Tenggerimyces flavus: one gene and its partner. The protein of the gene in region 2 interacts with the protein of the main gene of each other region in a pairwise test. Links are inferred from orthologs where the notes say so. Each region holds a gene or a part of one and is shown on either strand. Other genes may lie near its edges.

Region 1 (8,259 bases), 2.3 Mb from region 2 along the record:
CTGGTGCTGTGGGGGCTGGTCAAGTCGCTGCGGCTGCCGCCGTTCGAGCCGTTCGGCGTGCGGGTCACGCCGGAGGAGCAGCCGGAACTGTGGGCGTTGGTCCGCGAGCTCGCCGCGCAGGTGCAGACCAAGGCGCCGGACGAGATCTGGCTGGACAGTGACGTCAACGCGGGCGTGACCGAGCAGACCCGGTTGCTCGGGCTGATCGGCGGCCGGCGCTACCTGACGATCGGTACGCCGCTGCTGACAGCGCTCACCGTCGACCAGCTGCGCGCCGTTCTGGCGCACGAGCTCGGGCACTACTCCGAGTCGCACACCAAGCTCCTCGCGCTCAGCTACCGCGGCCGCAGCACGGTGATCAGGACCATCGGCCAGCTGCGGAGCGGCAACATCGTGCGCTGGCTCCTGGTCCAGTACGCGAAGCTCTACTTCCTCGTCGAGAGCGCCGTCAGCCGGCAGCAGGAGCTGGAGGCCGACCAGGCCTCGGCCCGGATCGCCGGGCGTACGGCGGCCCAGACGGCGCTGCGCGAGGTGTCGGTCATCAACGCCGCTTGGAACTTCTACCTCGAGAACTACGTGGGATGGGCCCTCGACTACGGCGTTGCCCCGCGCGGGGTCGTGCGCGGCTTCGTGCCGTTCCTGCAGGGGCGGGCCGACCAGCTCTCCGAGCTCCGGTCCAAGGAGGTCGAGGACCAGGCCTCGCGCTGGGACAGCCACCCGTCTCACGCCGTACGGATCGCCGCCCTGGCGGACGCTCCCGAGCTCGGAGGCGCGTCCGACTCCCGCCCGGCGACGGCGGTCCTGGGCGCTCCGGACGAGCTGTTCGACCGGGTGGAGCAGGTCGCGTTCGACTTCGGCTCCCGGGAGCGGCTGGACTGGGACGGCTACGTCACCCGCGGCGCGCTGGCCAGCGCGCAGACGTTCGCCGACGCCCTCTACCGGGGGCTGACTCGGTTGGGCGGGGAGGCCTCGTTCGACACCGTTCTGTCCTACGCGGCCGAGGGGCGGCTGCCCGAGCTGCGTGAGCAGCTGGCTTCGGTGAACGCGCCGCATGACTTCGGCGCTGTCGTGACCGCCGCCGCGCTGCGGGGAGGGGTCGTGACCGCTAAGCAGCGTTGGGATCAGAGCCTGGAGCTCGTGTACGTGAGCGATGGCTCGGCGTACTCGGCGGACGAGTTCGAGGAACTGCTGGAGGACTGTCAAGCCGGAGTTGACACGTTCGTACGTCGCCTTGCCGAGCGCGGGATCGAGCTGGATGCCGGCGCTGTCGTCAAGGCGAGCGCGGACGCGCAGACGGCGAATGTCCTTGCTGCGTTGGCGAACTTCAAGGTCGACAGGAAGAACATGGACCTGCTCGTCACCGACGAGGGGCTGGTGTTCGTTCCCGCGCCGCGCTCGACGGACAACGGCGACGTACGGTTGCAGAAGCTGCTGGACAGTGCGCCGGTCGCGGAGATCGCCGCCCGGTCGAACAGCCTGTGGATCCCGTACGAGGAGGTCCGCGGGGGCGAGGTCCTGCGCAAGCTGCCGATGAAGGTCCGGCTCGACCGGCACGGCAAGGACCCGGTGGAGCTGCGGCAGGTCCTGACTGGCGACGCGCTCGGGAACTCGCAGGAGACGTTCGTCGGCGTGATGGGCGAGCTCGTCCAGCGCGGGGTCGCTGTCCCCACCACCTGAGCGTGGCGCGTGGCCGGTAGCCGGGTCGGTACCCTGGGTGGGTGAATCTGCGCCTGTACGACACGCACGCGCGTGCTCTTCGTGAATTCGAGCCGTTGGTACCCGGCAAGGTCACGATGTACGTGTGTGGTGCCACCGTGCAGGGGCCGCCGCACGTCGGGCACGTCCGGTTCGCGGTCAACTTCGACCTGCTCTGGCGCTGGTTCGAGCACCTCGGCAACGAGGTGACGCTGGCCCGGAACGTCACCGACATCGACGACAAGATCCTGGTGAAGGCTGCCGCCGCGGGCGAGCCGTGGTGGCAGCTGGCGTACCGGAACGAGCTGGCGTTCTCCGCGGCGTACGACGTTCTGGGCTGCCTCCCGCCGACTGTCGAGCCGCGCGCGACCGGGCACGTGCCGGAGATGATCGCGCTGATCGAGCGGCTGATCGCTGCCGGGCACGCCTACGCGAGCGGTGGCGACGTGCTGTTCGACGTCAGGTCGCACCCGACGTACGGCGAGCTGTCGGGGCAGAAGGTCGACGACCTCGTGACCGCCGGCGACACCGAGAACGCCTCCGCCAAGCGCGACCAGCGTGACTTCGCGCTGTGGAAGGGCGCGAAGCCGGGGGAGCCGTCCTGGTCCACGCCCTGGGGTCCCGGGCGGCCAGGGTGGCACGTGGAGTGCTCGGCGATGGCGACGAAGTACCTCGGCTCGACGTTCGACATCCACGGCGGCGGCATCGACCTGGTGTTCCCGCACCACGAGAACGAGCTCGCGCAGTCGCGCGCCGCCGGTGACGGGTTCGCTCGCTACTGGCTGCACAACGCGTGGGTGACGATGGCGGGCGAGAAGATGAGCAAGTCGCTGGGGAACGACCTGCTGGTCTCCGAGGTGGTGAAACACGTTCGACCGGTGGAGCTGCGCTACTTCCTCGCGGCGCCGCACTACCGGTCGACGGTGGAGTACTCGGCCGAGGCGTTGGCCGACGCTGCGACCGCCTACGGGCGGCTGGAAGGCTTCGTGGACCGGGCTTCGGAGTTCGTCGGGGCTGTGGACGAACTGCCCGCGGTGCCGTCGGCGTTCGCGGCGGCGATGAACGACGACCTGGGCGTGCCACAGGCGCTGGCGGTCGTGCACGCGGCCGTACGCGAGGGCAACACCGCGCTGGCCTCGGACGACAAGGAGACTGTGCGCGCACGGTTGGGCGAGGTACGTTCGATGCTGGCGGTCCTGGGGCTCGACCCGCACGACGCGCGCTGGCATTCGTCCGACGGGTCGTCGGCGGCGCTGCACTCGGCGGTGGACGTACTGGTGCAGACGTTGCTACGGCAGCGGGCGGCGGCGCGGGAGGCGAAGGACTGGGCAGCGGCGGACGCGATCCGCGACCAGCTGCATGAGGCGGGGATCGAGATCACCGATACGGCGCACGGCGCCAAGTGGGGTTTGGCCAATGGCAGGTAACAGCAACCGCAAGGGCGCGGTCCGGCGCCGGACGTCCGGCAACCCGACCGCGGGCTCGGGCGGGCGGGTCCGTCGCGGGCTCGCCGGCAAGGGGCCTAAGCCGCCGGCGGTGGAGCGGCCGAACCACAAGGCGTACAAGCGGGCGCAAGCGGAGAAGCGCGCCGTCGAGCGCGCTCCTTCGCGCGCGCCGTCGCGCGGGCGTGGGGCACCGGACCGGCCGGAGTGGATCGTCGGGCGCAACCCGGTCGTCGAGGCACTGCGTGCTGGCGTACCCGCGTCGGCCCTGCATGTGGCGGACCGGCTGGAGCGCGACGACCGGGTGCGGGAGGCGTTCCGGCTGGCGGCGGAGCTGGGCGTGCCGTTGATGGAGGTGACGCGGAACGAGCTGGACCGGGTCACGTCGGGTGCGGTGCATCAGGGGTTGGCGATCCAGATCCCTGCTTATGAGTACGCCGAGGCTGACGACCTGGTCGCGCGCGCTGCGGAGCTGGGCGAGCCGCCGTTGCTGGTGGTGCTGGACGGGGTGACCGACCCACGCAACCTCGGGGCGGTCGTCCGTTCGGCGGCGGCATTCGGCGCGCACGGCGTGGTGGTGCCCGAGCGACGCTCGGCCTCGATGACCGCCTCGGCCTGGAAGGCGTCGGCTGGGGCGGCGTTGCGGGTGCCGGTGGCGCGCGTGACGAACCTGACCCGAACGCTGAAGTCATACCAGGCCGAGGGCCTCCTGGTCGTCGGCCTGGCCGCGGACGCGTCCGCCGAGGCCGCCAAGCTGGACAGCTTCGCCGAACCCGTGGTGCTGGTCATCGGCTCCGAGGGCAAAGGCCTGTCCCGGCTGGTCAAGGAGACCTGCGACCACCTCGTGTCGATCCCGATGAGATCAGGCACGGAGTCGCTGAACGCCGGCGTCGCCGCCGGCATCGCCCTGTACGAGGTCGCCCGCCACCGCGCATGACCACCGTCACTGGTCAGATCTTCGCCGAGTACAACTCGTTCACCGTCCAGAGCGATCCCGACGTCTTTGGCTCGGACCTCGATGCCATGTTTGCCGGACAGTCCAACGGCATCTGCGCCGCCGTTGTTCCCGGCTATCTGTACTTCTCGATGGGCACGCACTATGGACCGATCGGGGTGACAGTCGAAGTTCACGAGGGCCGACCGGAGATCGACGACTCCTGGGAGGAAATCGTCGAGGTCGCGTTCGCCCCCGCGACCGTCGACGTCCGAGTCTGCTCTCAGATGTACGGGTCGTCGTTTCCTCCGTTTCGACTCGAGCTGACCGACTACCGCCTGCGGGTCGCCATCAGCGGGATGGGCGAGGCTGCCTCCGCGGACTTCGATCCGGATCGAGCCGTCGAGCGATGCCTGCTCCAGTTCTGGCCGGCACCGCTGGGCCCTGACGTCGTAGTCAAGGCGACCTCGGTGGTCGCCGTCAGGAACCACGAGCGCGCCCGGGCGATCCCGCCTCCGCCACCGCCTCCGACCCCGGAGGAGCTCGCGGAGCGCCGACGCCAGAAGGAGCTGGAGGAAGCCGAACAGCACCGCCGCTATCTCATGAGGGAGTGGGGCGGACGGCTGCCGAGCGATCGGCTGCTCGCGGTCGGCGACGTCGCGCGGGGGTTGGTGCACACCGACGCCGAAGTCGTTCATGCTCTGGACGCCGCCGGCCCCGCACTCCAGCGGACGGTCGCGCGGTGGGCGGCGCGCCGGGTCTACGACCGGGCAGGGCTGGCCGAGGTCGAGTGGATCGCGCCCGCGCTCGCCGCGCTGGAGCGAGGGGAACCGCTTCCGCCGCCGTTCGACCAACCCGACAAGGCCTGGGAGCGACTCATCGCGGACCCCGACGCGCCTGACACGACCATGCTCGGGATGGACGGCCGCTCAGGACCCTGCCACCAGCAGGCGTTTGCCCTTCCATCATTGAGACATGCCGCGGACTCGGACCCACTACGAGCAGCCCTGACTGCGACTCTCGACGCCTGCGCCGGCTACGGCATCGACTATCCGGAGTTGCTCGCCGACCTTCGACGGACGTTTCCGCAGCTGTTCACCTAGAGGGCGCGGGCCTTTTGGAGGAGGCCGGCGGCTACTTGGTTGAGGGCTTCGGCGCGGGTGGAGCGGGTGGCGCCGGTGACTTGGATCTCGGCCCAGGTGGTCTCGTCGAGCACCAGGCAGCCGTGGGCGGCGTCTTCTGTCGTCGCTGTCAAGAACGTGTTGCCCTCCACCGCGCTCGTCCGCACCGCGGCGGGGTTGGCCGAGCCTGGCCCAAGCGGGTTGGTCAAGGCCGCGGAGATGAGGCTGCGGCCCACGTGCGGGCGGACCTCGACCAGGGTGCCCAAGGGACCGGTGAATCGGCACGCCTCGCCCGCGGGCATGCCGCCGGAGACCAGGGCGCAAGGCGGGGTTGACGACGTCACCCGTACGTCGCCTCGCCAGCTCACGCCGAGCAGCGACCGCCCGGACGAAGCAGGCGCGAACGGGCGCACCAAAGTGCCCGACGCGACCCGGCCCGCCACCGCTCCGCTCAAGGACAACGCCAGCTGCTCGGAGTAGGACGTCAACGACCCGCGATACCCCACCACGGCCACGCGTACGGTCCGCTGCGGCCCCACGCTCACCAAAGCCTCAGCACCAGGCTGGCTCGCGGGCCGCACCACCGTTCCCACCAGCCGAGGCATCCCGTGCACCTCGTCCACCCGACCGTACAAAGGCTGCTCCAACCCCCGCGACAACCGCCGCGCAGTCTCCCGCACGCCGAACGGGAAGCTCGACACCACGACCCGCATCAGGTTCGGGTACCAAACCCCGGACGACGCGGCAGAAGGCGTGCCCAACCACACCTCGCACACCGAGTCCGCGCCGAACATCGACGACGAATGGCTCGAAGCCACCGGCACACCGAACGGCGACGTGAAGTCCGAAGCCGAGACCACCTGGCACGCGTCGCGCGGCACCATCCCGCGGTCCTTCATCGCCTCCGGCAGCTCCGCAGCTGGCACCCCCACCTGAGGGAACGCCTTCAACGGCACGACCCGCACCGACGACAGGAACGACGACGACGCGGCAGACGGGTACGACGACTTCAACGAAGCGAAGTCCAGCAACACCAGATCGCGCGACGATGACACCCCGCCGAGCACCTCATGTCGCAACACCGACGAGGGATCCGCCTTCGCCACCGGAGCAACCCCAGAAGGGGCGGAAGCAGCAGCGACCACGGGCCGCATCCCCGGCGTCACACAAGGCGACTCGACTGCCTGCGACAACGAGAACGCCCCGAACGCCGGCACCGAGCCGGGTACGTAGCAACCCGACCGCGCGGACCCACCGAGAATCGGCGTCGCCGACTCGGGCCGCAGCGTGCCACGAAGGCGCGACACCGCCACACTGATCCGCGAGCCGGACGCGTCGGCGTACGTCACCTCACCCGGACTCGTCCGCGACACCGAGAATCCGACCGGCAGCGTGAACGAAACCGCGGTGGAGTCGTTCGCCACGACCGCCTCGAGCGGTTGCGGCGCAGATGTCGCAATCGTCAACGGATATGAAGGTTGTGGGCCTTCGTTTTCGCCCGATTGCTCCAGCTCTGGAGCTTCTGGCGAGCATGCGCACAACAGCACCGCTGTCGCGACGAGCGCGGCCCCGGCCCAGCCTCCACTCGATGCCATGGCCGCACAGTAGTCCAACCGTCAGCGATTTGGACGCACATACCTCTTTGTTCAACCTGGCAAGGCGAAATCATCAACGCGCGAGCGGAAGCCGAGACGTCCGACTGCGGTGCAGCGAGGCGACTCCGTTGCGGGCAACTCGAGTACCGATCCGCTCCGGCGCCGGCCGCTTCAGTCGCGACGTGATGGAAGTGACCTTCTCGTCGTCCTCGGCGGTACGAATGAGGCCGGTGCCGATCACCCACACCATGGACAACGCCGCGAACATCGTCCGGTTGTCGTTGAGGTCGCCCGACACCATCGCGTTGATGACGAAGAAGATCGCGAGCCCGGACCAGACCGCGCCGTCAGCGGTGTGCGCGGTACGGCGGATCTGCGCGAGCCCGGCGATGATGAGCACGACGAGCGCGACACCGGCGAGCCAGCCCGCGTCGGTCAGCGCCTCGATCAGGATGTTGTGCGGGTACTGCCGCCAGCCGCTGCTGTCGAGCGCGATGCCGAGCGGCAGGTTGTCGTACAAAGCGCCGAAGCCGATGCCCAACGGGTGTTCACTGATCAGCTGCAACGACGCGAGGATGAGCCGGAGGCGCGCGCCGATCGAGGCGTCCGGACCGCCTTGCAGGGTTGCCGTGATCCGTTCCGCGCCGAAGCCGGCGAACGTCGACGCCATCCACCAGCCCGCCGCCCCGACCACGGCGATCACGAGCATGCGGCGGAGCCTGCTCCGGCGGTCGACGGCACCGAGGATCGCGAGGACGCCCACCGCGGCGGTCGCCGCGACCAGCGGCCCGCGCGAGCCCGACTGCACCATCGCCGCCGCGGCCAAGGCGGCGCCGGCGAACGCGAACCAACGCCGTCGCCCGTGCGCGAACATTCCCCACGCCACCAGCACGAGCGCGGCAGCGCCGGCGATCCGGCCCATCGAGATCGTGTTCGACCCTAGCGCGGACAGCCTGCCGTACTGGGACTCGTCCGGTACGAGGAACGCCAACGCCGCGGACGCCGCACCCATGCCGACCACGGCCCCAGCCGCGATCTGGCGGCGCAGCTTGGTCTGCAGCAGGAACAACGGAGCGACCGCGGCGAGCAAGGTGATGGTCCAGAACTTCGCGACCTTTTCGGAGCCGTATTCGTTACTGGCGACGAAAATGGTCGCGGGGGCGAACATCACCCACGTGGTCACGACAAGCAAAGCTCCGCGCGGAATCCAACCAGGTTTCCGCAGTGCGACCGCGACAATGCCGAGAGTAGTGACCACCCCGGCGGCAAGCGTGAGGTCGATGGGCATCCACGCGAGCGCGGACGTGCCTTTCACATAGCCGGCGAAAAGCAACAACACAAGGGCAATGGGTACGCAGACATCACGCCACGACCATTCCCTGGGACTTCCCCGCTTCACCACCCCTCCCCCCGCCAGAACAGAAGCTAGCCAAGGGGAGGGGTGTTCGCGACGTACTTCAGAAGAAACTCAC
Region 2 (3,377 bases):
ACTCTTTGACCTGCTCCTCGGGTGACGGATCCGCCACCACCGGCACCGGCGGCCCGAATGAGGCGCCGCCGTCGACCGACGTCGCTGCTACCACCGACTGGTACGGATGCCCCTGCCGGAAGCCCGAGTAGAACGCCGTCAGGCCGTCGTCGGTGACGACCGCGTTGCCCGACCAGCAGCCGTCGCGGTCGATCCCGTCCGGATCCGGACTGATCGCGGGCCGGTGGTACTGCCACGTCACCAGGTCGGCGCTGCTCGCGTGTCCCCAGGCGACCGCACCGCGGCGCGGCGTGTCGGACACGTACTGGAAGTAGAGGTGCCAACGCCCGTCCACGTACACAGGGCCGTTGGGGTCGTTGACGTAGCCACGGGGCGGGCGGACATGGAAGCGCGGGAAGTGATGATCGGCCGGCACAGCCGCAAGACTACTGTCTCTGCGAGGATGGTCCGATGATCGTCGGGCTGGGCATCGACGTCGTGGATGTCGAACGGTTCGGCGTGACGCTCGAGCGCACGCCGGGCCTGCGTACGCGCCTGTTCACCGAGGCCGAACGTGGCCGCTCGGTCGCGTCGCTCGCCGCGCGGTTCGCGGCGAAGGAGGCCCTGGCCAAGGCGCTCGGCGCCCCGGTCGGCCTGCAATGGCAGGACGCCGAGGTGGTGACCGACGCCGACGGCCGACCCTGGCTGGAGGTCCGCGGCACGGTCGCCGAGCAGGCCGAGAAGCTTGGCGTGACGAGCATGCACCTCTCGCTGTCGCACGATGCCGGAATCGCTTCTGCCGTTGTCGTTCTGGAGAAGGCGTGAGACGAGCACACACCGTCGAGCAGGTCCGTGCGGCCGAGGCCGCGTTGATGGCGACGCTGCCGCCGGGCACGTTGATGCACCGTGCCGCCGCTGGTCTCGCCGCTGCCTGCATGGACTTCCTCGGTAGGGCGTACGGTGCCCGCGTCGTCGTCCTCGCCGGCTCGGGCGACAACGGCGGCGACGCTCTGTACGCCGGCGCGCGGCTCGCTCGCCGCGGCGCGCGCGTCGAGGCCGTGCTGCTCAACCCCGAGAAGGCGCATCAGGGCGGGCTCGCCGATTTGCTCGCCGCCGGCGGCGAGGTCGTCGACCGGGTCCGGGACGCGGACCTCGTACTCGACGGCGTCGTCGGCATCGGTGGCCGGCCGGGCCTCAGGCCCGAGGCCGAGCGGGCGCTGGACGTTGTCGAGGCGGCCGGAATCCCCCTCGTGGCCGTCGACGTCCCCAGCGGTGTCGACGTCGATACCGGCGAGACGCCGGAACGGCACGTCAAGGCGGAGTTGACGGTCACGTTCGGCACCCACAAGATCGCCCACTTCGTCGACCCAGCAAGGGAATCGGCCGGCAGCGTCGAGCTCGTCGACATCGGTCTCGATCCGTACCTGCCCGAGCCCGCGCTCGAGGTCCTGCAACCCAGCGATGTCAAGGCGCTCTTGCCTACGCCGGGGCACGAGGCGCAGAAGTACAGCCGCGGCGTCGTCGGCGTCCTCGCCGGCTCGCAGCAGTACACCGGCGCCGCCGTTCTCGCCGTGGGCGGCGCGTTGGGTGGCCCGGTCGGCATGGTGCGCTACGTCGGGCCGGACGAGCCGGCGGCGTTCGTACGGCAGCGCTATCCCGAGGTGGTCGGAGCCGGCCGCGTCCAGGCGTGGGCGATCGGGTCGGGTCTCGGCGACGACGAGTCGCAGGCCGAGGAGGTACGAAACGCCTTGCGGAGTGGGCTTCCCGCGATCGTCGACGCGGACGGCCTGCGCTACCTGCCGGAGAGTTGTGACAGTCCCGTCCTCCTCACACCGCACGCGGGGGAGCTGGCGCGGATGCTCGGAGTCGACCGCGAGGACGTCGAGAAGCGCCGGCTGCACCATGCGCGCGAGGCCGCGAAGCGATGGAACGCGACCGTTCTGCTCAAGGGTTCGGCAACGGTCATCGCCGGACCCGACGGTCGCATCCGGGTGAACACGGCGAGCACGTCGTGGCTCGCGACCGCGGGGTCCGGCGATGTCCTGTCGGGCTTGTGTGGCTCGTTGCTGGCATCGGGGCTGTCACCGTTCGATGCCGGCAGCGTGGGCGCCTACCTGCACGGCACCGCTGGCCAGTTGGCCGCGGATGGCGGCCCGGTGACCGCTCAGGCGGTCGCCCACGCTTTGCCCGACGCGATCAGACGCGTCCTCAGCTAACGGGACTAGTCCGTGACCGAGTGACCGCGCATCGGCCGGTACTTCGAGCTCTTCTCCATGTGTACGGCACCGGGCCGCCGTTGCGCGCGGTGAGCCAGGTGTTCGCGCGTTCGATGATCTGCGCCCGCGCGAGCGTGGTGCTTTCCCGACGTCAACGGGGTTGAACCTAGTTTGATGATGTGCGCCGGAAAGAAATGGGTTGGGCGCTTGGATACCGGTCCAGATAGGCGGGGATCTCGGCCGCGGGCGTACGTACGGAGGTCGCGGCCAGAACGGCGTGCAGGAACGCCAGCGTGACGACGTCGGCCGAGGCTGCCTGGATCGCGAAGATGCCACCCAGCCTGCGGTCCTCGGGCCACCACTCAGGCGCGGCTTCGGCGGGATCCGCGGTACCGGTCGCGAGGCCGAACACGGCGTCGCCGTCGGCAAGCGTGTGAACGGGACGGACGGCACGCGCGAGGCCGTCGTGGCCCGTCATCGCCATCCGCCGCGCCTCGGGCCTGGTCAGCTTCGCGTCGGTGGCGACGACCGCGAGCGTGGTGTTGAGATCCCGGCCAGACGGTGGCTCCTGTGGCAGTGGATGCTCGCTCGGGATGCCGGGGCGGAGGGCGTCGTCGGGGACGTACGGCGCGGCGAGCAGCTCGCCGGTCCGTTCGTTGACGGGGGAGCCGGCCGCGTTCGCCGCGACGATCGCGCCGACGGTGACGCCGCCGAGCCGGATGCTCGCGGTGCCGATGCCGCCCTTGAGCGTGCCGTTCGCCAGCTGCGTTCCGGTGCCCGCTCCGACCACGCCGACGTCGACGGTGGTGCTGAGCGCGGAGACCGCCTCGTACCCCATCGCCGCGTCCGGCCGGGCCTTGACCTCGCCGCCGCGACCCACATCGAACACCACCGCGCCCGGCACGATCGGCACCACGACGGTCCCGCGGAGCGACAGGCCACGCCCCTGTTCCTCGCACCAGCGCTGGACGCCGCCGACCGACGCGAGCCCGTACGCGCTGCCGCCGGTCAGCACGACGGCGTGCACCAGATCGGAGATCGTGCCCGGAGCCAGGATGTCGGTGTCCTGCGTACCCGGCCCACCGCCACGTACGTCGACCGCGCCGACCGTCCCGTCCGGCGGGACGACCACCGTGACCCCGCTCAGCCAACCGTCCCCGATGCGTTGGGCCTGCCCGACCT

What was found. Proteins that work in one complex are often made in the same cells at the same time.
Region 1: the proteins of JOD67_RS12855 (region 2) and rlmB interact in binary tests that used the Escherichia coli proteins (3 or more experiments, as listed by UniProt). The link is inferred for Tenggerimyces flavus from one-to-one orthologs.

What each region holds. Positions count from the first base shown.
Region 1 is NZ_JAFBCM010000001.1:433,895-442,153, reverse strand. What follows is about bases 2,094-5,092. They hold rlmB (23S rRNA (guanosine(2251)-2'-O)-methyltransferase RlmB), read left to right. Parts: upstream 2,094-3,111; coding sequence 3,112-4,074; downstream 4,075-5,092. Other genes in these bases: JOD67_RS02225 (hypothetical protein), read left to right, coding at 4,071-5,092; cysS (cysteine--tRNA ligase), read left to right, coding at 2,094-3,122. Outside these bases: JOD67_RS02240 (M48 family metallopeptidase), read left to right, coding at 1-1,677; more of cysS, read left to right, coding at 1,719-2,093; more of JOD67_RS02225, read left to right, coding at 5,093-5,174; JOD67_RS02220 (hypothetical protein), read right to left, coding at 5,171-6,658; JOD67_RS02215 (O-antigen ligase family protein), read right to left, coding at 6,861-7,970. UniProt on the Escherichia coli protein: Specifically methylates the ribose of guanosine 2251 in 23S rRNA.
Region 2 is NZ_JAFBCM010000001.1:2,736,189-2,739,565, forward strand. The notes cover bases 1-2,997. They hold JOD67_RS12855 (NAD(P)H-hydrate dehydratase), read left to right. Parts: upstream 1-800; coding sequence 801-2,195; downstream 2,196-2,997. Other genes in these bases: JOD67_RS41875 (glycoside hydrolase family 32 protein), read right to left, coding at 1-415; JOD67_RS12850 (holo-ACP synthase), read left to right, coding at 451-804; JOD67_RS12860 (P1 family peptidase), read right to left, coding at 2,362-2,997. Also shown: more of JOD67_RS12860, read right to left, coding at 2,998-3,377. UniProt on the Escherichia coli protein: Bifunctional enzyme that catalyzes the epimerization of the S- and R-forms of NAD(P)HX and the dehydration of the S-form of NAD(P)HX at the expense of ADP, which is converted to AMP.